Regions from separate parts of the Halobacillus naozhouensis genome, predicted to be linked through region 1. Evidence: predicted binding sites of a transcription regulator. Region 1 holds the regulator's gene; the other holds the start of a gene.
What was found. The regulator LexA, encoded in region 1, represses DNA repair genes until DNA is damaged. The targets are predictions, from matches to a motif close to CGAACATATGTTCG.
Positions count from the first base shown of each region.

Region 2: the regulator LexA is predicted to act here: its motif matches at 3,048-3,061, upstream of uvrB (excinuclease ABC subunit UvrB).

Region 1 covers NZ_CP121671.1:2,105,501-2,121,755, forward strand. Annotated here, with positions in the region: gene P9989_RS11020 (catalase) at 170-1,810, shown strand; gene P9989_RS11025 (ABC transporter permease) at 2,111-2,932, shown strand; gene P9989_RS11030 (ABC transporter ATP-binding protein) at 2,953-3,732, shown strand; gene P9989_RS11035 (ABC transporter substrate-binding protein) at 3,753-4,868, shown strand; gene P9989_RS11040 (helix-turn-helix domain-containing protein) at 4,956-5,315, opposite strand; gene miaA (tRNA (adenosine(37)-N6)-dimethylallyltransferase MiaA) at 5,501-6,436, shown strand; gene hfq (RNA chaperone Hfq) at 6,475-6,699, shown strand; gene P9989_RS11055 (AAA family ATPase) at 6,850-7,791, shown strand; gene hflX (GTPase HflX) at 7,872-9,110, shown strand; gene P9989_RS11065 (methionine gamma-lyase family protein) at 9,125-10,384, shown strand; gene P9989_RS11070 (MerR family transcriptional regulator) at 10,503-10,904, shown strand; gene glnA (type I glutamate--ammonia ligase) at 10,923-12,254, shown strand; gene lexA (transcriptional repressor LexA) at 12,356-12,979, opposite strand; gene P9989_RS11085 (YneB family resolvase-like protein) at 13,294-13,953, shown strand; gene P9989_RS11090 (DUF896 domain-containing protein) at 14,028-14,261, shown strand; gene tkt (transketolase) at 14,670-16,255, shown strand, end outside.
Region 2 covers NZ_CP121671.1:2,937,307-2,953,561, forward strand. Annotated here, with positions in the region: gene uvrA (excinuclease ABC subunit UvrA) at 1-985, opposite strand, end outside; gene uvrB (excinuclease ABC subunit UvrB) at 993-2,978, opposite strand; gene P9989_RS15445 (peptide chain release factor 3) at 3,278-4,861, opposite strand; gene P9989_RS15450 (DEAD/DEAH box helicase) at 5,160-8,363, shown strand; gene P9989_RS15455 (COX15/CtaA family protein) at 8,486-9,367, opposite strand; gene P9989_RS15460 (haloacid dehalogenase type II) at 9,633-10,292, shown strand; gene P9989_RS15465 (ABC transporter ATP-binding protein) at 10,512-11,369, opposite strand; gene P9989_RS15470 (PDZ domain-containing protein) at 11,607-12,788, opposite strand; gene P9989_RS15475 (S41 family peptidase) at 12,875-14,374, opposite strand; gene P9989_RS15480 (DUF421 domain-containing protein) at 14,758-15,426, shown strand; gene P9989_RS15485 (NAD(P)H-dependent flavin oxidoreductase) at 15,501-16,255, shown strand, end outside.

The DNA.
Region 1 (16,255 bases):
GGTTAATTTGTCCTTATTAAAGTTATTTATTCTGATTAGAAACGTTAGATCGGCTTAATACTTGCTCACTAAGCAATGGAGAACGGCAGGGAAAGTGTCTTTGAAACTTGTATAATTTTTCTAACTAAGAGGTAAGATAGGGGGAGCTAATTTTTAGGAGGTTTTCATTATGGAAGAGAACAAAGAAAAGAATGCTTCAGATGGAAATGATGTGGAACGTGAGACGTTGACAACACGTCAGGGACGTCCTATGACGGATAACCAAAACATCCGTACAATTGGTAATCGTGGTTCTGCAACACTTGAGAATTACGATTTCATTGAAAAGATCTCCCATTTTGATCGGGAAGAGGTACCGGAACGTGTAGTCCATGCACGAGGATCTGGAGCATTTGGATATTTTGAAACCTACGGAAAAGCTGGAGATGAACCGGTAGAGAAGTATACTCGCGCAAAAGTATTTTCGGGTGCAGGGAAGAGAACACCGTTAATGGTTCGCTTCTCAACAGTGGCAGGAGCAAAAGATTCGCCGGAAACAGAGCGGGACCCACGCGGATTTGCAATAAAAATGTACACAGAAGATGGCAACTGGGATCTAGTTGGGAATAATCTGAAAATTTTCTTTATCCGTGATGCGATGAAATTCCCTGATATGATTCATGCGTTTAAAGCTGATCCGGCTTCGAATGTACCAAATCCTCGGCGGATGTTTGACTTCGTTTCCCGTTCCCCTGAGGCAACGCATATGATTACATTCGTGTTCTCTCCATGGGGTATTCCCGCGACATATCGTCACATGCAGGGCTCTGGTGTAAATACCTATAAATGGGTAAATGACAAAGGAGAGGCTGTGTTGGTGAAGTATCATTGGGAGCCGAAATCAGGTATTCGTAACTTAACACAAGAAGAGGCGAACGCAATTCAAGCGAAGAACGTCGGTCATGCCACACAAGATTTATATGAATCGATTGAGCGCGGAGATTATCCAGAATGGGAACTCTTTGTGCAGATCATGGAGGATGGTTACCATCCTGAGCTCGATTTTGATCCACTCGATGACACGAAACTTTGGCCGGAGGATAAGTTTCCGTGGTTGCCGGTCGGTCGTATGGTCCTTGATCGCAATCCAGTTGATTTCCATGCTGAGATTGAGCAAGCCGCCTTCGGTACAGGGGTTCTTGTCGATGGAATGGACTTCTCAGACGATAAAATGCTGCAAGGCCGTACCTTCTCTTACTCCGATACGCAGCGCTATCGCATAGGTGCAAACTATCTAAAGTTACCTGTGAACGCACCGAAAGTGCCTGTTCGTACGAACCAGCATCGTGGTCAAATGGATATTCGTGACCCGAAAGAGTCTGGAGATAATCCACATATTGACTATGAGCCATCAATGACCGGAGGCTATCGGGAAGCAGGTAATGAAGATCCTCCACAGCACCGTCCAACGTATAATGCAGCGGCTATGCGTGAACCAATTGATCGACCTAACAACTACGGCCAAGCGGGCGAAACGTACCGCGAATTTGAAGATTGGGAGCGCGATGAATTGATCAATAACCTCTCCGGAGCACTTGCGGTATGTGACAAACGAATCCAAGATGCCATGATTGAGCACTTCACACAAGCCGATGAAGACTATGGTCGCCGTGTGAAGGAAGATATCGAAAAGAAAATGAAAGAAATGAAGAAAGAAAACAAAGTTCCGGGCCGTGAATCAGGTAAATCGAAATATGGTCAAGGTTCAATAGCTGAGAACGAAGCAACAAAAGATGCTGTTAAGAAAAGCCACGAATCCGATCCTTATTAATTAAAATGTAAGAACGCAAGGGGCTGCCAGTCAGTAAAATTGACTGGCGGCCTTTTTATTTATGTCTATTACCGATTCTTTCCAGGGGGAGTGTTTCTGGGCCTGCCTTTGGTTATTTGGTGGTTTTATTTTGATCTATTATGGGGTCGTTGATACACGGGGAGATGCTTGGGGAAGAAGTGAGCTTATGAGAAATCTCCGTAGAACGAAACAACACTGCAATGATTCTAAAAGTTATGTTGCTCCTTTTCACACTTATAGGCGATCGTACATATTATTTGTCTAAAGAGGTGGTGAACGATGGAGGAAAAAAACGTGAATGTAGAACATGATCCTTTTGCGATTGAGCATGAAGAATGGAAAAAACGACAGGTAAGGTCAAGGTTTAAACAATTACTTACAATTTCTTCACCAATATTTATATTAATATTATGGGAGTTTTTATCCAGAACAGGTCTAGTTGATGCAAGGTTTTTCCCGCCACCGTCAGAAATTGTCGGAACGTTTGTGGCGATGGGAGCCAGCGGAGAGTTATATAACCACATAGGTATTTCATTATATAGAATATTTGCCGGGTTTCTGCTCGGGGTTATACCCGGAGTGATCCTAGGCCTTTTAATGGGATTATATTCTCCGTTACGTCATTTCTTTTCACCGCTTGTTATGGCGCTTATGCCAATACCGACTTTGGCTTTATTGCCCATTATTTTAATTATATTTGGAGTTGGTGAAGTTTCGAAAATTGTAACGATCGCAGGAAGTGTGTTTTTTCCAGTTGTTATTAATACAGTTGCCGGAGTTGTGAACATTGACCGGATTTATTTGGATGTAGCCAAAAATTATGGAGCTAACTCTAAAGATTTCTTCTTTAAAATTGCTTTGCCGGGTTCGCTTCCGGTCATGATAGAGGGTATTCAAATGGGGCAGGCTATCGCTCTTTTAACTATTGTAGCTGCTGAAATGATGGGTGCTAATTCCGGGATCGGATATTTAATTTGGACCTCCTATAATGCCTTCTTATTAAAAGAAATGTATGTAGGCCTTGTACTCATTTCATTCTTCGGGTATCTATTCTCCCTTATTTTAAGAGGGTTTCAAAGAAAGTTATTACCGTGGAGGTAACAGTGCGGAGAGGTGATGACATGGATCATAAACCGAAAATTTCGCTTCAGGATCTGACGAAAGTTTTTTACAAAAAAGACAGTAGTGTCACAGCTTTAAAAGAGATCACGATAGATATTAAAGATGGTGAGTTTGTATGTCTAATCGGACCGAGCGGATGTGGAAAAACGACGTTGCTGCGAATTCTCGCAGGTCTGGAAAATCCAAGCACTGGTACGTTTTCCATCGCTCAAGGTAAGGAAGACCGACCACTGCAATCTATGGTTTTTCAAGAACGAGGTGTGATCCCCTGGTTAACGGTTGAAGAGAATGTGGCTTTTGGCCTTAGGATGAGGCATTTGCCGAAAAGGACGGTCAAAGAACGAACCGCTTATTACTTGGCCAAAGTTGGCCTTGATAAATTTGCGAAGCTGTATCCAAAAGAGTTGTCTGGCGGAATGAAGCAGCGGGTAAGTATAGCACGGGCATTTGCTAATGATCCGGAAATATTATTAATGGATGAACCTTTTGGTGCCCTGGATGAACAAAATAAATTTATTCTTCAAGAAGAATTATTAACGATATGGTCAGAAACGAAAAAAACGGTACTCTTTATTACACATAGCATCGATGAAGCGTTGTTGCTTAGTGACAGAATTCTATTAATGAGTTCTCAACCTGGTAGAATTATCGATGAAAAGATAATCGATTTGCCCCGCCCGAGAACAATGGAACAAGTTCGAGCTAATCAGACGATGGCAGATAATTTTGTAGAAATTTGGAACCATTTGCAAGATGAGGTGCAAGGTTCGAGAGTTTAAGATAAGAGGAGAGATCGAACATGAAAAAATTTACGATCCTGTATGTCCTGCCGTTGCTTTTGTTTGTTCTAATCTTAAGTGGATGTTCCTCAGGGCAGTCAGATCAAGCAGGGGACGAAGATCAATCGAACGATAAGGTTACGAATGAAGTGAATGAAAACAATCCATCGGGAGATCTGGCACCACTTGAAGAGAAAGTAACAGTTGTCATCGCAGAAGATGGTTCGGCTTCAGGAGCGGGATTTTATATCGCCAATGAAAAAGGATATTTTGAAGACTATAATATTGAAGTGGAATTCGCTCAATTCGCAAATAGTGATGATATGCTTCCGGCCCTGGCGGCAGGAGAAGTTGATATCGCCGGGGGTGTGTCTACGGCATCATTTTTTAATGCTATCGCTCAGGGAATCAATGTAAAGATTATTGCTGATAAAGGGCACAACATTAAAGGAGATTCTTATTTTTCCTTTGTCATTCGCAACGACTTAAAGGGTGAAATAGAGGAATATTCAGATTTTAAGGGGAAACGTATTGCTGTTTCATCTCAAAACGCGGTAGATGATTACATTTTTCATAGAATGTTAGAATATGCTGGTTTAACAGAAGAAGATGTCGAGTTTGTACTGATGTCAGACTTTGGTAATATGCTCGCCTCAATCGGCAGCGGCTCCGTTGATGCTGCTCTTCAAATTGAGCCCCTTATTACTCAAGGGATTCAACAAGGGATACACAGCCGATTTGGAGACGCGACTGACTATGCGCCAGAAGCTCAAATCGCTATGGTATTAGGGGCGCCTGACTTCATTAAAAAAGAAACGGATGTTTCGCTGCGGTTTATGGCAGCCTATTTAAAAGGAGTACGTGATTACAATGATGCCTTTATTAAAGGGGAAGGAACCGATGAAATCATTGATATTATGACAGAATACACAGCGCTAAAAGACCCTAAGATATGGAAAGAAGTTGCAGTCACGGGGTTAAACCCAAATGGTGAAATGTTTATTGAAGATATAAAGAAACAATATAAGATGTATAAAAAGAATGGAGCGATACGTGGAGAGATAGATTTCGATAAAGCTATCGATACTTCTATTACTGAAAAAGCAGCTGAAATAATCGGGGAATATGAAAAATAAATAACGAATGTAAGAAAGAGCAGCTGGAATAGGTAATAAATTTCAGCTGCTCTTACCTATATATTTACATAATGCTTTTCACGGAAACTAAGACGGGTGTTTCTGTTGCAGCAAGAATCGGAAGTAATTTTCAATTTGATTGATTTCTTCAGGCTGAACATTAAGCCATGCTTCTTTATCGAAAATGACAGGTTTATCATAGCCTTTGTCTTTTAAGAAGAGTTTGATCTCTCTCATTTCATCCTCTTTTTCATCGCTTAATCCCAGAAGGTAGTCGGCGGTCGTCCTGAGGGCGTGGGCAATTTTAGAGAGATCCTCAAGATCTGGTGAAGTATATTGACGCTCCCAGTTCGATACTACTTGTGCGGAAACGCCTACTTTTTCAGCAAGCATCGTTTGAGTTAGATATCTCTCTTTTCTTAATGACCGAATGCGTTGATAAATCACGTCTAACGCCTCCTTTCTGCTATTATAGCATAAACTAACGAAAGTCGATACCTAAACTAACGAGAATGTTTATTAAATATAACGGATACCGTTAGTATAGATAACTAAATCCGTTAGTTGTCGAGTTTGCAGACTCGTATAGAGTGATTGGTGTATAATGGGTGTAGCGGAAGGTGTGTGTTTATTTGAAACAGAAGGTAGTGAGTATCGTCGGCCCTACTGCGGTTGGGAAATCAAGATTAGGCATTGAAGTGGCTAAACATTTTAACGGTGAAGTTATTAGTGGAGATTCAATGCAAATATACCGTGGTATGGACATTGGGACAGCGAAGGTAACAGAGGAGGAAATGAATGGTGTTGTTCATCATATGATTGATATAAAGAACCCAAATCAATCGTTTTCTGTTGCGGAGTTTCAAAAGCGAGTTCAATCACTTATTGAAGAAATTGCTTCGCGTGGTAAATGCCCGGTGTTAGTGGGTGGGACAGGGTTATACATAGAAGCAACGTTATATAATTTTAACTTTTCTAATCAGGAGAAAGACGAGCGTGTTCTTGATCGTCTTGAAAAACAACTCCAAGAATGTGGGAACGAACAGATGTACGAGCGTCTAGCAAGCGTCGATCCTGTCCAAGCTGAGAAAATTCACCCCAATAATAAGCGGCGTGTTTTGAGGGCGCTTGAGGTTTATGAAACGACAGGCAAAACGATGAGTGAATATCAAGAGCAGCAAAAATCAGAATCACCATTTCACCCCATCCTTATCGGGCTTGAAATGGAGCGGGAGTTGCTATACGAACGAATTAACGGCCGTGTTGATCAAATGATGGAAGAAGGTTTGCTTGACGAGGTTCAGATGCTGTTTGGTCGTGGATTGGAAGGAAGTCAATCGATGAGCGCGATTGGTTATAAAGAATTTATCCCATATTTTAAGGGCGAATATACGCTGTCTCAGGCGGTGGAATTATTGAAACGAAATTCCAGACGATATGCCAAACGGCAGTACACTTATTTCAAAAATAAATTAAATGTTAACTGGTATGAGATTCACCCGAATTATTATAAGGCAAAATTCGAAAAAATTTTAAATGATTTAGCAGGAATGCTGGAAGAAAGCTAGAATGTAATTAATATAGATAGAAAAGAGGAGGAAGATTCATGGCTCAGTCCGTAAACATTCAGGATAATTATTTAAATCAATTAAGGAAAGAACGTATGCAAGTGACGGTTTTCTTACTTAACGGCTTTCAATTGCGAGGAGTAGTGAAAGCCTTCGATAACTTTACGGTATTACTTGAAACGGATGGTAAACAACAACTTATTTTCAAGCATGCCATTTCCACTTTCGCGCCAGTGAAAAATGTCGCGCTTGATAAGGAATAAAGATTTATAACGAGCACAATGATGTGCTCGTTTTTTCTGTGCAAAAAGCTTCATGATTACTTTGTTAACAGGATCACTATATTTCTTACTGGGCAGATGCACAGATTCTTCCCGCCTAGCGTATGATACAGGGAATGAGGAGGGATCGATGTGTATCCACAAGCTAAAGCGGCACGCCCGGGCACGATTAACATCGTACTGAATGAAGCGAAAGGGAAGGCGGATGCCGTACAATCTCCTTCTGTAAAGGGAAAGCATATGGCTCCTTTTCGAAAAATTGATCATTACTTTAAGCCTATTATCGGCTTGCAGGAATTGAAGCATCGTGTAAAAGAAATTTACGCTCAAGTGCTTATCGCCCAAAAAAGAAAAGATATGGGTCTGAAGTCAAATGGCCAGGTGTTGCACATGGTTTTTAAGGGCAATCCAGGAACAGGTAAAACTACGATTGCACGAATGGTTGCAGCGCTGTTTCAGGAGATGGAGGTTTTAGAGAAGGGGCATTTTATAGAAGCTGACCGCAGTGATCTTGTCGGGGAGTATATTGGTCACACCGCACAGAAAACCAAGGATTTAATTAAGAAGTCTCTCGGAGGAGTGCTTTTTATCGATGAAGCTTACTCGCTCGCCCGCGGGGGAGATAAAGATTTTGGTAAAGAAGCGATTGATACGATTGTGAAGTGCATGGAAGATCACCATGACGAATTGGTGATTATCCTTGCGGGTTATCCGTATGAAATGGACAATTTCATGAGAATGAATCCGGGTCTTGCTTCGCGTTTTCCTATTCAACTTGACTTTGATGACTATTCAGCAATGGAGCTATCGGCCATTGCAGATCACATGGTTCAGGATAGGGATTATGTTCTTTCCCATCAAGCCAGCAAGAAACTGTACGAACATTTAGTATCAGTTTGTTATCACTCCCAGCATAATTTTTCAAATGCGAGATATGTTAGAAATATCATTGAAGAGGCTATCCGCAAACATGCTTTCAGGGTAGCAAGCTATCCCAATCACGAAAAAGCAACCTTAACTACTCTAGAAGCAGAAGATTTTCAACTACTATTTGAGAAGTCACGCTATCACTAAGAGAATTTGTGTGTTCATCAACCTTCTCTGATATGATAGAACAAACGTGTTTCATAAGGAAAAGGGTGAATCCAATAGGAATGAAAGAACAAGTTATACTCGTGGCAAGAAAAGACCCTGCCCAACAAGAAGAACGATTTGCTTCTTCCCTGGAGGAATTGCAATCGCTAACGGAAACCGCCGGGGGAGAAGTGAAAAAAATAATGATTCAAAAACGCGAACGAATCCACCCGGCTACTTATATTGGCGAAGGAAAGTTAGCTGAAATAAAAGAAGAAATTGACCAGAGTGAGGCAGAAATAGATATCGTTGTCTTTAATGACGAGTTATCACCTGGCCAACTGCGAAATATTTCTGACCGTTTGGAAAGAAGAGTTATTGACCGCAGCCAGCTTATACTAGACATATTTGCAAGCCGTGCAAGAACGAAAGAAGGGAAGCTTCAAGTTGAGCTCGCCCAGCTGCAATATTTATTGCCGAGGCTTGCCGGGCAAGGCACGGAGCTATCCAGACTTGGCGGCGGAATCGGGACGAGAGGACCAGGTGAAACGAAGCTGGAGACAGATCGGCGTCATATTCAACGGCGTATTGATGATATCAAGCGCCGTCTTCAAACCGTTGTAAAACAACGGAATCAATATCGAAAAAGGCGCGAAGTTAACTATGCTTTTCAAATAGCGATCGTTGGGTATACGAACGCTGGTAAATCTACATTTTTTAATAAAGTGACAGATAGTGACTCGTTTGAAGAGGACTTGCTGTTTGCTACTCTCGATCCATTAACGCGGCAAGTCAGCCTCCCTTCGGGGTTTAAGGCGCTTATTTCTGATACGGTTGGTTTCATTCAAGACTTGCCGACAACGTTGATTGCAGCTTTCCGTTCAACCCTGGAAGAAGTGACTGAAGCTGATTTTATTATTCATATGGTGGATGCCTCCCATCCAGACCATTCAGAACAGGAAAAGACTGTCCATAAATTATTAAAAGATTTACAAGCGGATCACTTACCTGTTCTTACTGTTTATAATAAACGGGATCTTCTGCAAGATGACTTTATCCCAAGTGTCTTCCCATCATTGACAGTGAGTGTACATGACCCCATTGATATCAAGCGAATCCTGGATAAAGTAGAAAACACCCTGAAGGAAGAATGGTATGAATATAACGTCTTTATCCGTGCTTCAGAAGGGAAGCAGCTTCAGCAATTTAAACAGGACAGTATTGTTGTTTCAGTTAAGTTTCATGAAGATCGAGAGGGGTATGCCTTACATGGGTTTATCCACCCGGATCATCCGCTGAAAAATAAGATTTTACAATAGTTAGGAAGAGAAAGATGAATGAACGTATAGAATCAGCAGAGCACCAAATTCGCTCGCAGCACGAGTATGTACAAGCGGTAGTAGAAAAAAATCAACGAAAAGTACTGGATGCTTTTCAAAAGCTGAAAGTGTCTGATTCGCATTTCAATCCCACAACAGGCTATGGGTATGATGATTTTGGACGAGATACTTTAGAAGAACTTTATGCTGAGATTTTTTCAGCGGAAGATGCCCTAGTCAGACCGCAAATTATTTCAGGTACACATGCGATTACCACAGCTCTTTTTGGTGTTTTAAGACCAGGGGATGAGCTCCTTTATATGACCGGAGATCCATATGACACGTTAGAAGAAGTTATTGGTGATAAAGCTGGTCAGGATAAAGGATCCCTGGCTGACTTTGGGATCACTTACAAGGCTGTTCCTTTAAAGAATAACCGGGAAGTGGATCGGGAATTAGTTAAGAGAACGGTATCTGAACGTACAAAGGTTATCGCCATTCAGCGCTCTAAAGGTTATGCTGATCGTCCCTCATTCACCATAAGTGAGATAAAAGAGATGATCCGTTATGTACGATCCTTAAAAGAAGATGCCATTGTGTTTGTGGATAATTGCTACGGTGAATTTGTCGAAGACCAGGAGCCTGTAGAAGTGGGAGCGGACCTTATAGCAGGATCACTCATTAAAAACCCGGGTGGTGGCCTGGCGCGGATTGGTGGTTATATTGCTGGGAGAAAGCACTTAATTGAATTGTGCAGTTATCGTCTGACAGCCCCGGGTTTAGGTAAAGAAACGGGAGCTAGTTTAAATACATTACAAGAGATGTATCAGGGGATATTTTTGGCTCCCCATGTAGTCGGAGAGGCGTTAAAAGGTGCTATATTTACTGCGAAGTTTCTTGATTCACTAGGGTTTTCCACTTCGCCAAGCTTTGATGAGCCGCGGACAGATTTGATCCAATCAGTTAATTTTGATAATGCCGAACAGATGGTGCGATTCTGTCAGGCCATTCAAGCAGCATCTCCGATTAATTCCCATGTGACGCCACACCCAAGTCCGATGCCTGGATATGATAGTGACGTCATTATGGCAGCGGGGACCTTTATACAAGGTGCCAGTTTAGAACTGACTGCTGACGGGCCGCTTAGAAGACCTTATACAGCTTTTGTGCAGGGTGGATTGACTTATGCTCATGTGAAAATTGCGGTAAGCCGGGCTGCAGAGGAATTAATTCAATCAGGCTTTTTACAATCAAACACAATTCAGAAAAACTGAAGTTCAAACCTTCAGTTTTTTTGATACAATTTCATGTTAGCTTACCTAACATAGCTTGACATATTAATTACATCCGTTATATGATAAGTGTAGAATTTCTTTTGGGGGTGGCAAATCGATGAGTGATCAAATTCGTCGTTCCATGCCGTTGTTCCCGATGGGGATTGTACAATCCTTAACTGATCTTTCTGCCCGGCAAATCAGGTATTATGAACAGCATCAGTTAGTAAATCCAGTACGATCAAACGGCAACCAGCGGCTCTTTTCATTTAATGATGTCGATCGTTTGCTTGAGATTAAAGACCTTATTGAAAAAGGTGTGAATATGGCTGGAATTAAGCAGGTGCTTACACTTACTCATCAACCGGAGAAGGAAACATACAGCGGAGAAGAAGTGGAAGTCCGTCATGAACTCACTGACAAAGAACTTCGCCGAATGTTACAACAAGAATTATTCACCGCGGGAAGGCAGGGAAAGGCTAGTATAAGGCAGGGAGAATTATCACGATTCTTCCACTAAAGACATAGGAGGAGACACATGGGATTAACAAGAGAAGAAATTTTCAAGAAGATTGATGAGGAAAACGTAAAGTTTGTCCGTTTACAATTTACGGATATGTTGGGTACGATTAAGAATGTTGAAATTCCAGTAAGTCAAGTAGATAAAGCACTTGACGGGATGATGATGTTTGACGGCTCATCCATTGAAGGATTTGTCCGAATTGAAGAATCGGATATGTACTTAGTGCCAGATCTTGATACCTTCGTTGTATTCCCTTGGTCATCTGAAAAGGGAAAAGTTGCACGATTCATTTGTGATATTTATAACCCCGATATGACACCATTTGAAGGGTGCCCGCGTTATAATTTGAAACGTAATCTGAAGAAAATGGAAGAATTAGGATTTTCAGCCTTTAATATCGGAACAGAACCTGAGTTTTTCCTTTTCAAACTTGATGTTAATGGTGAACCTACCATGGAATTGAATGACAAAGGCGGTTACTTTGATTTGGCCCCAACTGATTTAGGTGAAAATTGCCGCCGTGATATTGTACTTGAACTTGAAGAGATGGGCTTTGAAATCGAAGCTTCTCACCATGAAGTCGCGCCTGGTCAACATGAGATCGACTTTAAATATTCCGATGCAGTTAAGCACTGTGATGACATTCAAACCTTTAAATTGGCAGTTAAAACAATTGCCCGCCAGCATGGGTTACACGCAACTTTCATGCCTAAACCATTGTTTGGTGTGAATGGATCAGGGATGCATGCCAATATGTCTTTATTCAATAAAGACGGAAATGCCTTCTTCGATGAAAATGGCAAAGAGCAGTTATCTGATGTTGCTTATCAATTTACAGCGGGCATTGTGAAGCATGCGACTAATTTCACAGCTGTAACCAACCCAACAGTCAATTCTTATAAGCGTTTGGTTCCTGGTTATGAAGCTCCTTGTTATGTAGCATGGTCAGGACAAAACCGCAGCCCGCTCGTTCGTGTTCCGACTTCACGCGGTCTGAGTACACGTATTGAAGTGCGCAGTGTTGATCCAGCAGCGAATCCGTACATGGCGATGGCCGTACTGCTTGCTGCTGGACTTGATGGGGTTGAGAACAAGCTGGAGGCTCCTGCCCCGGTTGACCGCAATATTTATGTGATGGATAAAAAAGAACGCGAAGCACACGGTGTTAAAGATTTACCTGCAACACTTTCTGATGCGCTTCTCGAACTGCAGTCAGATGAGGTAATGGTTAAAGCTCTTGGAGAGCATTTGTTTGAACATTTCATTGAAGCTAAAGAAATCGAATGGGATATGTTCCGTACTCAAGTACATCCTTGGGAACGCGAACAGTACCTGCAAACATATTAAGATTAAGATTAAAGCCCCCATGAAGCCATAAGGCTTCATGGGGGCTTTTGTTGTAGTCCATTAAAAAAGACCGGGAGCAATTGATATGCTCCCGGTCTTTTTTAATGGACCGTGCGATAAAGTCCGACTACTTTGCCTAGTATAGAAACATCACTTAATATAATGGGATCCATTGTTGCATTCTCAGGCTGTAAGCGAATATGCTTTTTCTCTTTGAAAAACCGTTTTACGGTAGCTTCTTCATCTTCTGTCATAGCCACTACTATGTCGCCATTTTGAGCAGTTTGCTGCTGGCGAACAATGACCATATCTCCATTCAGAATACCAGCCTCAATCATACTATCTCCCTGAACAACAAGGACAAATGTATTTTCATCTGATCCCGCCAATGAATTCGGGAGAGGTACATACTCTTCAATATTCTCTATAGCAGTGATCGGTGAACCGGCTGTTACCTTACCAATAACGGGAGCATAAGAAGCTTCGCCCCTTGGAATGCTCTGATCCTCTTCTAAGTCAATCACTTCTATTGCTCGGGGTTTGGTAGGATCTCTTCTTAAATAACCTTTCTTCTCTAACCGAGAAAGGTGTCCATGAACGGTCGAGCTTGAGGCGAGGCCGACGGATTGTCCAATTTCTCTTACAGAAGGAGGATACCCCTTCAATAATACCTGTTCTTTAATAAAATCTAGTATTGCTTGCTGACGTTTTGAAAGTTTATTCATAGACTGACACCTCGTACATAGGATTATAGTAACAACAGTGTACCATGTGGTTTCAAAAAATGCAAACAAGCGTTCGAAACAAATCTTGACAGGAACGATTGTTCGTATATAATAAAAGTAACAAAAGCGAACAAACGTTTCTAAGAACGGTTGTTCTAATCGGGAGGATGAATGACATGTTTAATAAACTTTCTAAGCTCGATATTACGTATATCCTGTTGTTTGCAGCCAGTCTAGCTTTCTTATATTTCTCTATGGTCACAAGTTTATAAATGCGTTATCCTTGTTTTGATCCAATCAAGAGGTGAGACATCATGAAAGCAGTTCTATATTGTCGTGTAAGTACCGAGAAGGAAGCACAAGTTTCCTCTTTAAAAAGACAACGGAGTGAATTAATGCAGCTGGCTGAGCACCAATCCATAGAAGTAATAGATTGCATTGAAGAGCAAGCCAGCGGATATGAGATCGAACGAGAGGGTGTCTTCTGCTTGCTAGACCATTTTGCAAATGAACGAGCAGAGGCCCTTCTTATTCAGGACGAGACAAGATTAGGTCGAGGAAATACAAAAATTGCGCTTTTTCATCAGTTTCATAAGCTTAATGTTCGTATTTATTCTCTTTCTCATGAAGGTGAGTTGCAAATCTCTGAATCAGATTCGATGGTTTTGCAAATTGTCGGAATTGTTGAAGAATATCAGCGAAAGATACATAATATGAAAATTAAGCGAGGGATGAGAAAGGCTGTTAAGGAAGGATACGATCCCAGCCATAATTTGTCGAACCAGCACTTGGCTCCAGGAAGAGAACGACTTGTTTTTCCTATAGAAGAAGTAGTTCGATTAAGGAACAACAAATTAACCTTTAAAGAAATTGCAGCAACACTGCGGGGGCTTGGCTATGGTGTTTCTAAAGCGACTGTCCATCGCAGGTATCAGGAATACGTCTCACTTGAAAAACAGCAAGAGGACGGGTAACATATGAAATAGAACAAGGGTCTGGTGACGCTTGTCTTTTTCATGGCGAATACCAGGTAAGGAGGTATGTGCAAATGTTATCTAATGAAAAGCTTAACAGAATCAATGAACTAGCCAATAAATCAAAAGAGGAAGGCCTCAATAAAGCTGAAAAAGCTGAGCAGAAAGAGTTGCGTCAGGAATATTTAAAAAATGTTCGCAGCTCTTTTAAAAATCAACTCAAAGGTATGACGGTTGTTGATCCAGAAGGTAATGACGTTACACCTGAGAAGGTTAAAAAGATGCAGCAAAATGAGAAAAAGAATTGAGGACAAAAGCGTAAGCGCCCCTGTAGACATGACAAACATAAGGCAAGCGGCGCAATGGACAATACTTCAGGGAAGTTCGAGCAAAAGAAAGTTCGACTAAGAACGGCACGTACTGTGAGGCCACGGAGGCGAATTATCTTATGTCTCGAGTGTCTGGGTGCTGGAGGCTGAATGTGGCAAACCTCGTGTAAGCTAATCCACAGATATTTTATAATTCCCTGTGTACAAGGAATGCCGTACCCATTTATGGGTGCGGTTTTTTTGTTTATCCTGCAGAAACTAGGGAAAAATACTTGAGGAGTTTAAGAGAAATTGTAGAAAAAACGATAACAATGCTTGTCACTTGCTCATTTTCATTATAGGATTATACATGGTACATATACGGAATTTTGAAAGGAGAATGTTTACATGGCAGCAAGCCTTGAACAGACATCTATTAATACAATTCGAACACTCACTATTGATGCAGTCGAAAAAGCACAATCGGGTCATCCAGGTATGCCAATGGGTGCAGCTCCAATGGCGTATACACTATGGACGCAATATATGAACCATAATCCGAAAAATTCGGATTGGTTCAATCGGGATCGTTTCGTTTTATCAGCGGGACATGGATCTATGCTACTTTACAGCCTGCTGCATCTTTCTGGCTATAATGTCACGATTGATGACATTAAATCTTTCCGCCAGTGGGATTCAAAAACCCCTGGTCATCCAGAAGTAGGGCATACAGATGGAGTAGAAGCCACAACGGGGCCGTTAGGACAAGGGATTTCAATGGCTACAGGTATGGCGATGGCAGAAGCTCATCTGGCCGCTAAATATAATCGTGACAACTTTGATGTTGTGGATCATTATACATTTTCTATCTGTGGTGATGGTGACTTGATGGAAGGCGTTTCTCAGGAATCTGCTTCTTTAGCCGGCCACTTAGGGTTAGGGAAGTTAATCGTTCTTTATGACTCTAACGACATTTCATTAGACGGTGACTTAAATCGCTCCTTTAGTGAAAGTGTTGAAAAACGTTATGAAGCTTATGGCTGGCAAGTCATTCGTGTTGAGGATGGTACAGATACTGAAACTATCGCTCAGGCAATTGAGCAGGCAAAACAAAACACAGAGCAGCCAACCATGATCGAGGTTAAAACGGTTATCGGGTACGGTTCCCCAAATAAATCTGGTAAATCTGCGGCTCATGGTGCACCACTGGGTGATGAAGAAATCACGGCTGCCAAGCAGCACTATAACTGGGAGCACGAACCATTTCATGTTCCAGAGGAAGTTTATAATGACTTCAAATCAAAAGTTCAGGAAAATGGTGAAGAAAAAGAAGCTCAATGGAATGAACTTATGAAACAATACAAGGAAGCATACCCTGAGCTTGGTAAAGAGCTGGAAGAAGCCATCAATGGAGAACTTCCGGATAATTGGCAGGATAGCCTTCCAGAGTTTACGGCTGGTGAAGATAGCCTGGCAACTCGTGCAGCATCTGGGAAAGTTATAAATTCCTTATCTAAAACAGTTCCTTATTTCTTCGGAGGCAGTGCCGACCTTGCCGGCTCTAACAAAACTACTGTAGAAGGTGAAGAAGATTTCTCTCGCAATGACTACTCGGGTCGTAATGTATGGTTTGGCGTCCGTGAATTTGCCATGGCCTGTGCACTAAATGGTATGGCCCTTCACGGCGGCTTAAAAGTTTATGCTGGAACATTCTTTGTCTTTAGTGACTACTTGCGCCCGGCATTGCGTTTATCAGCTATCATGAATTTACCTGTAAACTATGTATTTACTCATGACTCAGTAGCTGTTGGGGAAGATGGTCCGACTCATGAGCCTGTAGAACATCTTGCTTCATTAAGAGCAGTTCCGAATCTTTCACTCATTCGTCCGGCAGATGGAAACGAGACAAGTGCTGCTTGGAGAGTTGCTCTTGAGTCAAATACGACCCCTACAGCTCTTGTCCTGACTCGTCAAGGATTGCCGACACTTGAAGG
Region 2 (16,255 bases), 830 kb from region 1:
CGTAATGCTTGGCGACACTTTTCAGCAGTTGAGGATAGTATTGTGAACTTGTCGGCTCCCAGGCGGCTATCGCATGTTCTTTTAACGACTTGTTCCAATCTGGGATCACTAAATCAATATCCACTTCAAGTTTAGTTCCGAGCCCATCGCAGCGATTACATGCGCCGAATGGGCTGTTGAATGAAAACATGCGCGGTTCAAGCTCACTCACCGAAAAGCCGCAGATCGGACAAGCATGATGCTCGCTAAAAGTCATTTCTTCGCCATCAATCACATCTACCAGCACGTGACCGCCGCCAAGGTTAAGGGCCGTTTCCAGTGAATCAGACAGGCGCCCCTCGACACCTTCTTTTGCGACAACACGATCAACCACAACTTCGATGGTATGCTTTTTATTTTTCTCAAGATTAAACTCTTCAGTGACTTCGCGCATTTCTCCATCAACTCGCAAGCGGACATAGCCTTCTTTTTGCAGCTGCTCAAAAACTTTGGCGTGTTGCCCTTTACGCCCCGATATTACAGGAGCCAGAATTTGCAGTTTCGTCCGTTCAGGTTGTTCCATAATCTGATCCACCATCTGCTGGACTGTTTGTGAATCAATTTCTATCCCGTGATTCGGACAAGTTGGTCGTCCGATTCGCGCAAACAGCAAACGCAGATAATCAAAGATTTCTGTTACCGTACCCACTGTAGAGCGGGGGTTACGGCTTGTTGTTTTTTGATCAATCGAAATAGCCGGTGATAACCCTTCAATAGAATCAACATCAGGCTTGTCCATCTGGCCAAGAAACTGACGAGCATAAGCACTTAACGACTCCACATACCGGCGCTGCCCCTCCGCATAGATCGTATCAAAAGCAAGGGAAGATTTCCCCGACCCGGAAAGACCTGTCATGACCACAAGTTTATTCTTCGGAACATCAATGTCAATATTCTTTAAATTGTGGGCTCTTGCTCCCCTAATACTGATATTTTTACTGGCCATAAGCCGATCATCCTTCCGCTTTTAGTTCCAAAATGATATCACGAAGCTCAGCTGCTCTCTCAAAGTCAAGGTCCTTAGCTGCTTGTTTCATTTCTGTCTCTAAGTTATCAACCAATTCAGCACGTTCTTTCTTCGTCATTTCTGAAGGTTTTTTCTCCGTACCATAAGTGGTTGCGTCTTCAGCGACTTTGCTGACTTGAATTACATCACGGATTTGTTTCTTGATTGTTTTGGGAGTAATGCCGTGCTGTTCATTGTAAGCAATTTGCTTTTCGCGTCGACGATACGTTTCCTCAATCGCGTATTCCATCGAGTTAGTGGTTTTATCGGCATACATAATAACCCGGCCACTTTCGTTACGCGCTGCACGGCCAATCGTCTGAATTAACGAACGATCTGAGCGTAGAAAACCTTCCTTATCTGCGTCCAGTATCGTAACCAGTGATACTTCGGGAAGGTCGAGACCCTCTCGCAGCAGGTTGATACCCACAAGGACATCATATTTACCCAGCCTTAGATCTCTGATAATTTCAATCCGTTCAAACGTTTTGATTTCCGAATGGAGATAGGCTACCTTTATCCCTAAATCCTTCAGATAATCGGTAAGGTCTTCTGACATCTTTTTCGTTAATGTTGTGACCAGCACCCGCTCATTACGTTTACTGCGCATGTTAATTTCGCCGACTAGATCATCAATCTGCCCGTGGATCGGCCGAACTTCAATTTCTGGATCAAGCAGCCCTGTTGGCCGGATGATTTGCTCGGTTAATTTTTTAGTGTGCTCAAGCTCATAAGATCCTGGCGTAGCAGATACATACGTAATTAAATTTATGTGCTTTTCAAATTCTCCAAACGTCAGTGGACGGTTATCGAGGGCTGAAGGCAGACGGAACCCATGATCCACAAGCACTTGCTTACGTGCCCGATCTCCGTTGTACATCCCGCGAATTTGCGGAAGCATTACATGTGACTCATCCGCCATAATGAGAAAGTCATCTGGAAAGTAATCAAGCAGCGTATAAGGCATGGCCCCTTCTTCCCTGAATGTTAGATGACGGGAGTAATTCTCGATTCCAGAACAAAAGCCCATTTCGTTCATCATCTCTAAATCGTAATTTGTCCGCTGTTCAAGGCGCTGGGCTTCCAAAAGTTTATTTTGGTCTTTGAGCTCCTTCACTCGTGCATGCATTTCTTTCTCGATATTTTCAATCGCTTTTTTTAACTTTTGTTCCCTTGTTACGAAGTGAGAAGCAGGGAAAATGGCAACATGTTCACGCTCACCGACGATTTCTCCTGTCAGCACATCAATTTCACGAATTCGATCGATTTCATCACCAAAAAATTCTACCCGGATCGCATGTTCTTCCTTTGAAGCAGGAATTATTTCAACAGAGTCTCCTCTGACTCGAAAAGTCCCGCGCTGGAAGTCAATATCATTACGGGCATATTGAATGTCGACGAGAAAACGCAGCAGTTCATCTCGGTCACGTTCCATGCCTTGACGAATAGAAAGAACTTGACTGCTGTATTCTTCCGGAGAACCTAAACCATATATACACGAAACACTAGCTACAATAATGACATCATTTCTTTCAAATAAAGAAGTCGTTGCCGAATGACGCAGTTTGTCAATTTCATCATTAATGTTAGAATCCTTCTCAATAAATGTATCAGTTTGTGGTACATAAGCCTCCGGCTGGTAGTAATCATAGAAGCTTACAAAGTACTCCACCGCATTATTAGGGAAAAATTCCTTAAACTCACTGTATAATTGACCCGCTAATGTCTTATTATGAGCAATAATTAATGTTGGTTTATTCACCTGTTGAATCACATTGGACATCGTAAATGTTTTACCTGTACCTGTTGCACCAAGCAGGGTTTGGTGCTTTTCACCACGCTCGATGCCTTCAACCAGTTCCTTGATGGCATTCGGCTGATCGCCTTGTGGCGTATAATCAGATACTAATTCGAATCGATTCTCCGTTTCCATTTGGACAACCTCCGTTCATACACTATTCATCAATAGTCTACCACAATAGTTTATCATTCTAACATAAAACGAACAAACATTCGGTTTTTATTTTATAAAATTGATGAAAGTAGCATTATATAGTTGTGGATTGCATGAAATTATCATGTATTTGCACATTAATCTAATGTTTTGCATATTCGCGAGATTAACTGCACATTTGATAGCAAAATTGCATATTTCACTCGCTTTATTACACATTTGCGAGGAAAGCTCAAAAAATCTCACTACACAAAACGGTAGTGAGATTTCACTTTCAATTATGAATAAGACTGATCGTATTGGTTCACTTCAAATAAATCAATCAATTCTATATCCTCATGTTTATCTTTAAACCAACGAAGAGAGAAATCATTTTTAAATAACACAAGTGGATTTCCTTCGCGGTCAACGGCAAGCATATTTCGTTCATCGAACATGGACTCATCTACCTGGTCTTCCGGAATCCAGCGAGGAATCCGTTCACCCATGGATGTTAACTCCACTTCGACATTGTACTCATTTTTCATTCGATATTCAAACACTTCATATTGAAGCTCTCCAACGGCTCCAATAATATAGTCTTCAAATCGATAACGCTTGAATAATTGGATCGCTCCCTCTTGCACAAGCTGCTCCAACCCTTTTTTAAACTGTTTCGACTTCATTACGTTTTTGGCCGTCACTTTTTTGAAAAGTTCTGGCGGGAACTGTGGAAGTTCATCGTATTCGAAGTTCTGTTTTCCGGTCACAATCGTATCGCCAATTCGGTAAATATTCGGATCATAAATTCCGATAATATCACCGGCGTAGCCTTCTTCTACCGTTCCTCTTGATGAAGCGACAAACTGCTGGGACTGAGCCAGCTTGAATGTCTTACCTGTTCTTGAAAGCGTCACATTCATTCCACGTTCGAACTTTCCGGAACAAATCCGCACAAATGCTATTCGATCCCGGTGTTGCGGGTTCATATTGGCTTGAATTTTGAAAACAAAGCCGGAGAACTCTTCATGATCGGGTGAAACGATCCCTTCCGTTGAACGTCGCGGTGCCGGTTCAGGGGCGAAGTCGATAAATGTATTGAAAAAAGTTTCCACCCCGAATGGTGCAAGTGCACTTCCGAAGAAGACAGGCGTTTGGTCTCCCTTCATCACTTTTTCCAAATCAAAACCATCACCGGCCTCATCAACGAGCATCATCTCATCTTCTGCCTCTTGATAAGTCGGATCATCTGTCAACTCTTTATGACTGTCAAGCTGATCGTATGGGATGTACGTCTCTTCTTCGTTCCCGGTGAACTGAACAAACTGCTCATTGTGACGATCAAACACACCTAAGAAACGCTTACCCATGCCTGCTGGCCATGTCAGCGGATACGTTTCGATATTTAATGTGGATTCAATCTCCTCCATCAATTCAAGCGGTTCGCGTCCTTCACGGTCCATCTTATTGATAAAGGTAAAAATCGGGATTCCCCGCATTTTACATACTTTGAAAAGTTTAAGCGTCTGCGCCTCAATCCCCTTCGTGGCGTCAATCACCATAACGACACTATCAACCGCTGTTAATGTTCTGTACGTATCTTCACTGAAGTCTTCGTGCCCTGGGGTATCCAGAATATTAACCTGATAGTCTTTATACGGAAAATTCATCACACTTGAAGTGACTGAGATTCCACGCTGCTTTTCAATTTCCATCCAATCAGATGTGGCAAACTTGCCCGATTTCTTCCCTTTAACCGTCCCTGCTGATCGAATCAGATTTCCAAACAGCAGCATCTTTTCGGTAATCGTTGTTTTCCCGGCATCCGGGTGAGATATAATCGCAAACGTACGACGTTTTTTCATTTCATTCTTTATAGTCATCGTGATATCCTCCAAATCGTAGTCTCTTACATTTTATATGCTTCAGGCAGGATATACGTATCACATTGGCCTCTTCACTCCATACAAAAACCGCTCACCCGAAGCAAGCGGTCTCCTCAATTTATCTTACTCCATACACTTGAAAGTAGCACAACCCACCCATAAAATCAATCGTGATATTTCCTTCCACCTCAGGTCATCCAAAAAATGGATGACCTGAGGTGGAAGGAAATGGTGTAATAGAAATGTTACCCCTTCTCCTGTTATAATGGAAAAAAAGATAGTTAGGATGCCATCTATGCAGTCATACCTTTTACAACCTAATGATATTAAGAAAATAACAGGTGCTACGTTTTATGAACGGGGCGAAACATACTACAACCAAGGGAAAGTGTACGGTCTTTCTCACAATAGCGCCATCAGATCCTGGCGTGCGGTAGTAACGGGTACTCATGACTATGAAGTACGCGTTTTCTTTTTTGAGGATGATGATCTGGAGGCTACTTGTGAATGTCCTGCCTATGACTCTTATTATAGTTGTAAACACATCGCTGCTGTGCTGCTGGCTATTCGTGAGCAAGCCATTTTAAAATCAGCACCCAAAACGGAAACAGTTTCTCCTTCGAGAGAACAGTTTTCCTCCATGAGTCATGATCGATTATTCGCGAAACGCCTATCAGAAACATTTCGTAACCGACAGGAAAATAAGTATGCGCAGTCTGTAAAACGCCCTTTGCAGATCCAATATTTCCTGCATGTTCAATCTCTGTTAGGGAGTAAGAGCCTCGGAATTGAACTTAAACTGGGGGAAAGCTATCCCTATGTGATTAAAGATATCCGCCAGCTTCTCCAACATGTGCGGCAAGAAGAACCCTATAGACTCTCTAAAAAGTTCAGCTTTGACCCTGCTGAACATTATTTTACAGACGAAGATAAGCAAATTTTCGACTCGCTATTTAAAGCTTATGAACAAGAGCTATTTTACGATCGACATTGGAATGGTGGAGAACAGAAAATATTAGCCATCCCTCCTTCACTCGCACCAGAATTACTTCAAATGCTTGAAGCAGCAGAGTGTGAAGTGATCGAACGCGGAGAAAAAGTTGGGCCTTTGCAAGTAGAAAAGGAATTCCCTAAGCTCTCCTTTTATATTTCTGAAGAGCGAGGAAGCTACCACATGCATATGAACCAGCTTAAAACCTTTGAATATGTGAAAGATTATCACATGCTCTATAAACAGGCTTGCTTTTACCTTCTCGATCAAACTAAAGAAGAAGTCGTCCAAACTCTGCACGCTCTACTGCCTTACAATTCAAACGGAAACCATACAGTTGGCCAGATGGATATGGAAGGCATTGTATCTTATGTACTGCCAGAGCTTGAATCCATTGCTCATGTTCAATTGAATCACACGGCTAAGGAAAAAATAATTCAGGAGGAACTCAAACCTAAAGCCTACCTCGACTTTGCAGGCTGGGCATTAACCGTTGATGTCCAATTTCATTACGGTGAACATATGATCCAGCCTTTTAAGCAATCGAAAGATTCAAATCAACTGATCATTCAACGTGATAACGATACAGAGCAGGCCATCATCCAAATCATTGAACAGGCCGAATTTAAATTTGACGGCGAAACCGTTTATATTGAGGATGAAGAGGAGCTTGAAGAGTTTATGACTGTCTATCTTCCGAAACTGCGGGAGCTGGCAGAAGTCTACACCTCTTCTTCAGTACGCTCCCTGCTCGAAGACCAGCATCGTGAGCTGATCCCATCCGTTCAAATCGAAGGAGATGGCAGCTGGCTCGATATTCGTTTTGGAATAGAAGGGATATCAGATGATGATGTCACGGCTGCACTTAGAGCAGCCATTGAACGCAAGAAATATTACCGACTGTCGGACGGTGCTTTTCTATCACTTACGTCAGAGTCCTTTGAGCGTTTTCAAAGACTGGCAGATGAACTTGAATTAACCACCTCTGATGTTGACGATCACTCATTACAAGTAGCCAAAGTACGCAGTTTGCAAGTTGATGAAGCCCTTCAGCTGGAAGCTAAGGAGCGCAATGAACGGTTCGATCAACTTGTTCAGCGATTACGATCACCACAGTCGCTTATGATTGATCCGCCTGAACGTTTAGAAGCGGATCTTCGTACTTACCAGCTAACCGGCTTTCGCTGGCTGAAGACACTGGCTGCTTATGGATTAGGCGGTGTTTTAGCTGATGATATGGGGTTAGGGAAAACAGTCCAAAGTATTGCCTTTCTTCTCTATGAAAAAGAAGAACAACTCATGGACAATCCTGCTCTTATCGTTGCCCCCGCATCCCTTGTCTACAATTGGAAAAAGGAGTTCGAGAAGTTTTCTCCAACCTTATCTGTTCAAGTCATAAATGGGGATCCTCTCGCAAGAAGGGAACAGATTGAACAAAGTACGGCTGACATTCTTATCACCTCGTACCCGTTACTGAGACAGGATGCTCCAGCTTATAAACAAGTGAACTTCCACGCTATGATCTTAGACGAAGCTCAAGCGATTAAAAATGAGGCTACGAAAACAGCCCAAGCTGTGCGCAGTCTCCAGGCGAAGCACCGTTTTGCCTTAAGTGGAACACCTATCGAGAATTCCTTGCACGAACTCTGGTCGCTGTTTCGTACGATTATGCCGGGCTTTTATTCCAGCAAGAAGAAGTTTCTTCAAATGAAACCAGAGAAAATCGCTCGCATGACGCGGCCATTTATTTTAAGAAGGATGAAGACAGAGGTGCTGGAAGAGCTTCCAGATAAAATTGAGACCGTGCAATATTCCGAACTGACACGACCACAAAAAGAAGTCTATTTAGCTTATTTAGAAAAAATCCAATCCGATATTCAGGAAACCATTGCTCAGAAAGGATTCCAGCGGGGTAAACTTGAGATCCTGGCCGGGCTGACCCGCCTTCGCCAAATCTGCTGCCACCCCTCTTTGTTTTTGGAAAACTATGAAGGAGAGTCAGGCAAGCTTGAGCAGCTTAAAGAGCTGGTAGCTGAACTGAAGGATGGCGGGCACCGTATCCTTATCTTCTCTCAATTCTCAAGCATGCTCAAAATCCTCCATCAAGAGTTAACTAAAACGGGGCTGGATGCCTTTTATTTAGACGGGCAAACGAAGAGTGAACAGCGTGTTGAAATGGTAGAACAATTCAACCAGGGAGAAAACGATGCTTTCCTCATCTCCTTGAAAGCCGGAGGTACAGGATTAAACCTTACGGGCGCTGATACTGTGATACTTTATGATTTATGGTGGAACCCGGCGATTGAGGAGCAAGCCGCCGGCCGGGCCCATCGAATCGGTCAGGAAAAAGTCGTCCAAGTGATCCGAATGATTTCAGAAGGAACGATTGAGGAACGTATCTACCAGCTTCAGCAAAAGAAACGTGATTTAGTTGACCAGATTATCCAGCCAGGTGAATCTATGCTCACATCATTAAGCGAAAAAGAGATCCGGGAACTGTTTCAATAATAGACACGTCCCTCTTATCGTTTTACAAAAAAGCTGACTCCGGTGAGTTCTAAACTTATCCGGCGTCAGCTTTTTATCATAAAAAAACGCTGTGAAAGATTATCTCTCACAGCGCCAGCTTATCATATTCCTTTTTTATCTAATTTAAACCAATACCCACCGAGAATACTGCCGCCAATTACCGTTGTGACCGTAGAAATGATCATATGAAGTGATGAAGCAATTACTACATTTCCTGTAACCACAATGACAAACCCTACGACAGCATTGGATAAAATCGAAATCAAATACAACCAGGATAAGGCCACATGGTATTTAAATTTAGATGCATAGATAACAAACCAGATGGCCGCAACAAATATAACCACTGTAGCTACCCAGTGAAGGGAATAAATCATATTAGCGATGGCTTCACTTCTGATTAAATACTCCATAGCCGGAATGTCCAATAGTACATTACTTGCTGCACTATGTTTAAAGAATGCTCCTAAAATGATTTGAACCATGTATATGGAAAAACCAATTAAAAAGGCACGGTAGCTCATGCTCACCGTCGACCAACTCGTCTTATCCAGTTCTACTTTTTCGTTATGAAGACTGTAGCTTAGCAGCACTAAGATAAGCAAGAGAACTTGACTGAATGTCACATCAAGAGTTGTGAATCCAGGAGGCGTTCCCAGCAAAACATTGAAGCCGCCTATCAATGATTGAAAGACCAGCATGGCAAGACTCATAACTGCCAAAATAAAGACAGAACGCCTTTCCCGATGTTTTGCAATAGCTCCCACGGCATTAACAAACGTCAGCATAGCCAATAACGGCACCATTAAGCGATGGGAATATTCGATGATCACGTGATAATTTGTAATATCCGGAAAGATTGAACCATTACATAACGGCCATGTCGTTCCGCAAGCATCACCTGAATCCGTCGCTACAACCAGATTACCAAGGATGAGCGCAAGAAAAGTGATGAAAGTTGTTAAAATGGAGAATTTCTTCATCGTCTTACCCTTTCTCTATTGAAAATAATGATGAATAGTAAATGTCCTATCTATCAAATCATATCATGAAACAGCTTGAAACAAGAGTACAATGTGTACACATCCACATGAATTTTTTGTGAACTCGCCTCATCTCATAGTCTCCCATAGCCAGATAGCTGAGAAAACTCTCTCACAACAAGCCTTTCGGCCATTTATAGATCAAGCTGCTGTTTATTTGTAAACAGGACAGGGAAAGCAAAACTTGAAAGGAGCGAACTGTAACATGAATTACCAGGCTTATGTTTTTGATGCCTACGGAACGTTGTTTGATGTTCATTCTGTGAAAGATGCGATACACCGCTGCTACCCTGAGAAAGGACCCGACATTAGCGAAGACTGGCGAAACCGTCAAATTCATTATTGTATGATTCGCCAGCTTATTCAAGGGTACCAGCCCTTTGATCTTGTTACAAAGTGGGCTTTATTAGATGCCCTGACTACGAATGATGCAGGCTTTAACGATGAAACGGTTGATCAGCTTATGAACCAATATCAACATCTGAAGCCTTACCATGAGGTCTCCCAGCTAGCTGTGAATAATCCCGATAAAGAATTGACGATATTCTCTAACGGAACGCGTTCGATGCTGCAGCCTTTACTCGAGAACAATCAACTTACGAATAGCTTCTCTCTTCTTAGCGCAGATGATCCAAAAGTTTATAAACCACACCCAGATGCTTATCAATTTGCACAGGAAAAATTGGACCAGGAGAAGGATGACATACTTTTCTTCTCCAGTAACCCGTGGGATATTGCCGGTGCTACACAATACGGTTTTCATACTGCCTGGGTAAATCGTAATAAGATGAAGTGGCCTGAACTTGGACTGCAACCGACCCATACACTTAAAGACCTTTCCCATATTCCAGACAAGCACTCATAAAAGGATGGCTTCGGACCAAGCAAGACATAGATCCGAAGCCATCCTTTAATTCCCATCCATATCCTGATAAAAACAGATCGTGCCCTTTCCATGTTGTTTACCATAGTACAAGGCCTGATCAGCCGTCGAAAAAGTTCGTTTTTTGAAACAACATCGTCTGGATAACAACATAAAAAAAGACACAAATAGGATTTTTTGCCCATTCGTGTCTTTTTTATTTCAGACCGTTTGTCTCTGTTGTAATTGTGTCTGTGGCTGCTTTTGCGCCTCTGCCTGGGCTTGTTTAATTAAACAGCGCCCTTTGCCGTGGGGAATACACATTGGTGTACCAAAAATCGGATCCTCACGAACATCACAAGTCATTTCGAAGACGTGCTGCATTAACTCACAGTTGATCACTTCTTCAGGTTTTCCTTGTGCGTACACCGTTTTATCCTTAACCGCTACAATATGATCAGCATAACGACAAGCAAGATTAATATCATGCAAGACCATGACAACAGTACGGCCATTATCCTGATTGAGATCAAATAATAAATCTAGAATGTCAATCTGGTGTGTCATATCTAAGTATGTGGTCGGCTCATCCAGTAATAGTAAATCCGTGTCCTGAGCCAGCGTCATAGCAATCCAGGCACGCTGCCGCTGACCGCCTGACAAAGAGTCTACCGAGCGCTCTTTTAACTCAGTTAAGTTTGTATCTGCGAGAGCCTTATTAACCGCATCCTCATCTTCCTGAGACCAGCGCTTTGCCCAGCTTTGATAAGGATAGCGTCCTTGTTTTACAAGCTGATAGACACTTAATCCTTCCGGTGTTGTCGGACTTTGCGGTAAAATCGCCATTTTTTTGGCAACATCTTTCGTACGCATTTTTGATATGTCTGAACTATCAAGCACAACTTCACCTGATTTTGGCTTGAGCAGTCTCGCTAAGGAACGGAGCAGAGTTGATTTACCGCAGCCATTCCCTCCGATTAAAACGGTTACTTTTCCTTTAGGTATCTTAATATCTAATGAGTCTATGATAATTTGGTCACCATATCCAAGTGTGAGATTGTTTGCCAACAGTGAATCCATCTGTTATATCTCCCCTTTACAAACGCTCCGAGGCTCATTTGTATATTGGTTGCGTAATCAGTTACTATTCTGAAAAATTTCACGATCTATTTGTCTGCACTTTCTAGTTTATGAGCAAAGTGGACCGTTGTCAATGAATTTGAGAATCATTTTCATTAAGAAAGTCTATGTAAAGTCGTTTTGAACTAGAACAAAAAATGCCCAAAAGCCTTGAAGTCAAAGCTTTTGGACACTTTGTTATTCTGCCAATTGTTTACGGAAAGATTCCTGAACAAATAGGATTCCTAATTCATGATGCTCCCCTTCATACGTGGCTCGCTGGGTAAACCGATTTTCCCCTCTAAAGTCCTTTACCTCAATTTTACTCAGAGCCCGATTGGTTTGTAGTGCTTCATAAAACTCTTCAACAGAGGTAACAGGGATTGAATTAACACGCACAATCAGCTCCCCAGGCAGTAAGTCCATCTTATCCGCCGGACTTCCGGGTATAGTTCCAAGAATACGTACCCCACGGTGATCAGCCGTGAAAAAAGGCTGACGTTTTTCATGCATGCGGTGAAAAGCATAAACCATTTCCCTGCCCAGCAGACATACGGCGACTGCAGCCAGAGACAAAATGGGCCAGTATAAGCTTGCAGCCGATAACACTAAGGCGACAATCGCAATGATCAGTGTTTGTCGCCCTGCCTTCATCGCGACAAGTTTTGGTGTTTGAGCTCTTGCTACCCATTCCCAGCCTACTAATAACGGTACAAAAATTAACCCATAGCTGTTCGCACCAATTGAAAATATTGGCCACCAGGGAGCAAATGGTTCAATCGCACCAGCCGGAAGCAACCCCACCATCGGGATGAGCACTAACTTTTTCACCCGATGCTGACCGACCATCTTACCACGATTACCCTTTACACGTTCTGGAAACGTTCGCCTGGATGACGTTTTGGCCAAAATTACCCCTTCAATCAGGAACAGCACACTCATCATTAACGCCACTCCTTCAAGAGAGGTATTTTCAAGTGCGTCTGCCCATCCCTCTGGAAGGAAACCTGCTGGCATGTATGGAACGGCCATAAGTAACAAATATGTAATCCCAAATGTGTAAGCAGCCGACAGCCATGTTAGTTTCAAGGTTAAACTCAATAGAATCGTTACAAGGCTTAGCAGCAGTAAAAAGGGATACGTGACAACGATCCCCCCGCCAATCGCCAGTACAGATAGGACAGCCCCGCCGACAAGCGAGACACGCCATGTACTTCTGCCCTCAGCAAAAATATCATACACTCTCGTTCCGAAGGTGCTCCGTTCTTGTTTTATTCTACGAACCGACAACATAAATAGCAGAATCACAGACCAATAAAATAGAGGCTGAACAAAAAGTTTCGCCAACCCATTCCCTATCTCATCCCACCAAACATCCACAAGCCATTCTCCTCTCGATGATTCATGAAAAAGTCCGCAGTCAATGACTACGGACTTATTTCGCTAAAAAACGATTCAACTCCTGCCTATTGAAATAGAACTTCAAGAGCTTTTTTCATTTGACGATCATTCTCTTCATCACGTACTTTTTTCACGATCAGTTCTTCCAGTTTACCAGCTGTTTTGGCATCGACTTCGCCCGTTACGTTCAGCTGATGTTCAGACTGAAACGTCTCAACAGCCTCTTTCGTTTCTTCGCTGAAATAGCCATCCGTTCTTCCAGGTGAGTAGCCTAACCCTTTCAGCATTTCCTGAATACTTTTGATCTTATCCCCATTATTATTATAGGTCAGAGGCTCTTCTATTTCGACAGGACTAGTATAGAAATAATCAGGCTGCTTCACTTTAACCGTCGGTTCGATTCCTTTTTCATGAATCCAGTTCCCTTCAGGTGTCAGCCATTTGAATAGAGTCAGCTTGATCGTGCTTCCGTCTCCCATTGGGATCGTCTGCTGGACGGTTCCTTTGCCGAATGTTTTAGTACCGACAAGTTCATATCCGCCGGCCTCGTGCATGGCACCGGCAAGAATTTCTGAAGCAGAAGCACTCCCCTCATCCATTACGACTGTAATCGGATAATCTTTCTTAGACTCAATATCTGAGAAATATTTGGAGACCTCTCCTTTACTATTTTTCACTTGAACAATCGGGTGATCTTTCGGAATAAATTGCTTTAATATTTCCTGAACGTCTGTAAATAAGCCACCAGGGTTGCCACGAACATCAATCACTAAGCCTTCTATTCCGTCATTCTCCAATTTCGTCAGAGCCTTTTTAAAATCCTTTGCTGTTTCCTCTGAAAAAGAAGTAATTTCAATGATACCTGCTTTTTTGCCCTCAATAGTTTTCGTATCTGTATATATGGTTTCAAGTGGGATTTTATCACGAACGATATCAACCTTTAATGGTTCACTAACTCCTGGACGGTCGACTTTCAAGGTAACTTCGGAGCCCTTCTCACCGCGAATTTTTAACACAGCTTCATATAAATCCAATCCCTCTAAGCTTTCACCATCGACTTTCAGGATTTGGTCATTCGGCTTTAACCCTGCTTCTTCAGCAGGGGAGCCCTTAATCGGCGCCACAATCGTTACTTTATCGTTTACCATGCTTACTTCCGCGCCTATTCCCTGAAAGGAAGATTCGATCGTTTGATTAAATTGCTCCATCGTTTTCTTATCCATATACACACTGTATGGATCTTCTAATGTATCAAGCATCCCCTGAATAGCTCCCTCAACCAGCTGCTGCTGATCGACATCCTTCAAGGCATTACTTTTAATAATACTGAAGGCTTGGTCAACTTTTTTCAAGTTTTTATTGCCAGCCATTTTTTCTATGAACTCTTTCTGCTCTTCCTCGGAAAGACTGCCAAAGTTCTCCGCTTTTTCACTCGCGTTAGCCAGTCGTTCGGCTGGTGTTTCGTTCTCCGCTCCAAAATACTGCATCCCTATATACGAACCAGCAGCCCCGATCAGAACTGCAAGAATTACAATGAGTGCAGCGTAACGCGTCTTTATATTCATCGCCTTCACCCTTCTGTGAATAGTTTTCTATGAATGATTCTATCCTAGCAAACAAGGCACCACACCGTAAATGTGCGATGCCTGTACTACTTATGATATGCCGCTGCTCCTAAAGGCATGTCCAAGCTTCTCTCATTTTTCATATATTAATTTAACCTTTGGACTGCTATTACAATTAACTAAATAATACCACATATAAAGTCTTAACTATAACAAAAACATGAAAAAGCATACTTCTGGCATAGCTGAACCGGTCCGAACGATAAGAGAGGAATGATAGAAATCCGTGAAAACGGTGAATCATTTTTTCCCGGAATATGAATGAGCCCACGCACATTACGCAACATATAAAGAAAAGTTACCATTAAGGAGATCACCCTATTATGATATTCTTTATTAAAATACTAACCTTATACTTAGTCACAATCGCCATCATGAGAATCATGGGAAAATCGACGATTGTACAAATGACTCCCTATGACTTAGTGGCCATCATTATCATCGGTACACTTGCTTCAGAACCCCTCATCAGCACAAAATTCATTCCAACCATTATCGCGCTAGGTATTCTCGTGCTATTGCACGTTCTTTTTTCACTCTTAACACTCAATCAGATTGGCAATCGCTTATTCTTAGGACAGCCTACCTTATTAATTAAAAAAGGCGAAATCCTCGAGGATAACTTAGAAAAAGCCCACCTTTCCGTCGGTCAGCTGCTGTCCATTCTTAGAAGTAAAGGATACCCGAAAGTAAGTGATGTCGAATATGCCTTGCTGGAACCAATTGGAGAGCTGAGTGTTATCCCTACTGCAGCAAATACTCCCGTGACCGTCGAACATATGAATATTACCATCCAGGATGAGGGACTGCCTATTGCCGTGATTGTTGACGGGAGAATTCAAAACCATAATTTAACCTTATTAGACCTTGATAAAGACTGGCTGGATAAGGAATTACGACATCAGGGGTCCGTACCTAAAGATATTATCTATGCCTTTGTAAATGAAAAAACAAAGCGGTTGATGATCAATAAGCGTAAATCTAAATCATAAAATTAAATTATTCTCTTGCACCTCAGCATGCCCTCCCTTAAGGTTAAAGAAACGACTACACGGGAGGGATTTGTATGTGGAAGCAAACGAGGTTAACGGAGTTATTAGGTATTGAACTTCCAATTATTCAAGCAGGAATGGCAGGCGGAATCACCACGCCGGAGCTGGTCGCTGCTGTCTCAAATGCGGGGGGCTTAGGATCTTTAGGGGCAGGATATATGGACCCTGATGAAATGCAAACCGTAATAAAAAGTATCAAGCAGAAGACTCATAAACCCTTTGCCGTCAATGTCTTTGTCCCTGGAAAAATAAGCAGTACCTCAACTCAAATTGACGCTTCAAACAAATTGTTACAACCCTACTTAAAGGAACTAGGAATCCAGGAAAGTTCAGGCGAAATCAAGCACGTATTTGAACAACAATTAGAAAAGATTATAGAAGAACACGTACAAGTTTGCAGTTTTACTTTTGGACTTCCTCCAAAAGAATGGATCAACAAATTAAAAGCAAACGATATTAAGTTAATTGGAACAGCCACTACAGTCGAGGAGGCCATACTCAACGAGGAAGCCGGAATGGATGCAATTGTTGCTCAAGGGTATGAAGCAGGCGGTCACCGCGGAACATTCAACGGCTCGTTTCAAAAATCAATGATAGGAACGATGTCACTTGTTCCCCAAGTGGTCGATAAAGTATCTATTCCTGTCGTTGCTGCTGGTGGAATCATGGACGCACGGGGACTCCTGGCCTCTATGATGCTCGGTGCGCAAGGTATACAGATGGGGACAGCCTTTGTCACAAGTAAAGAAAGTAGTGCGAAACACCAGCA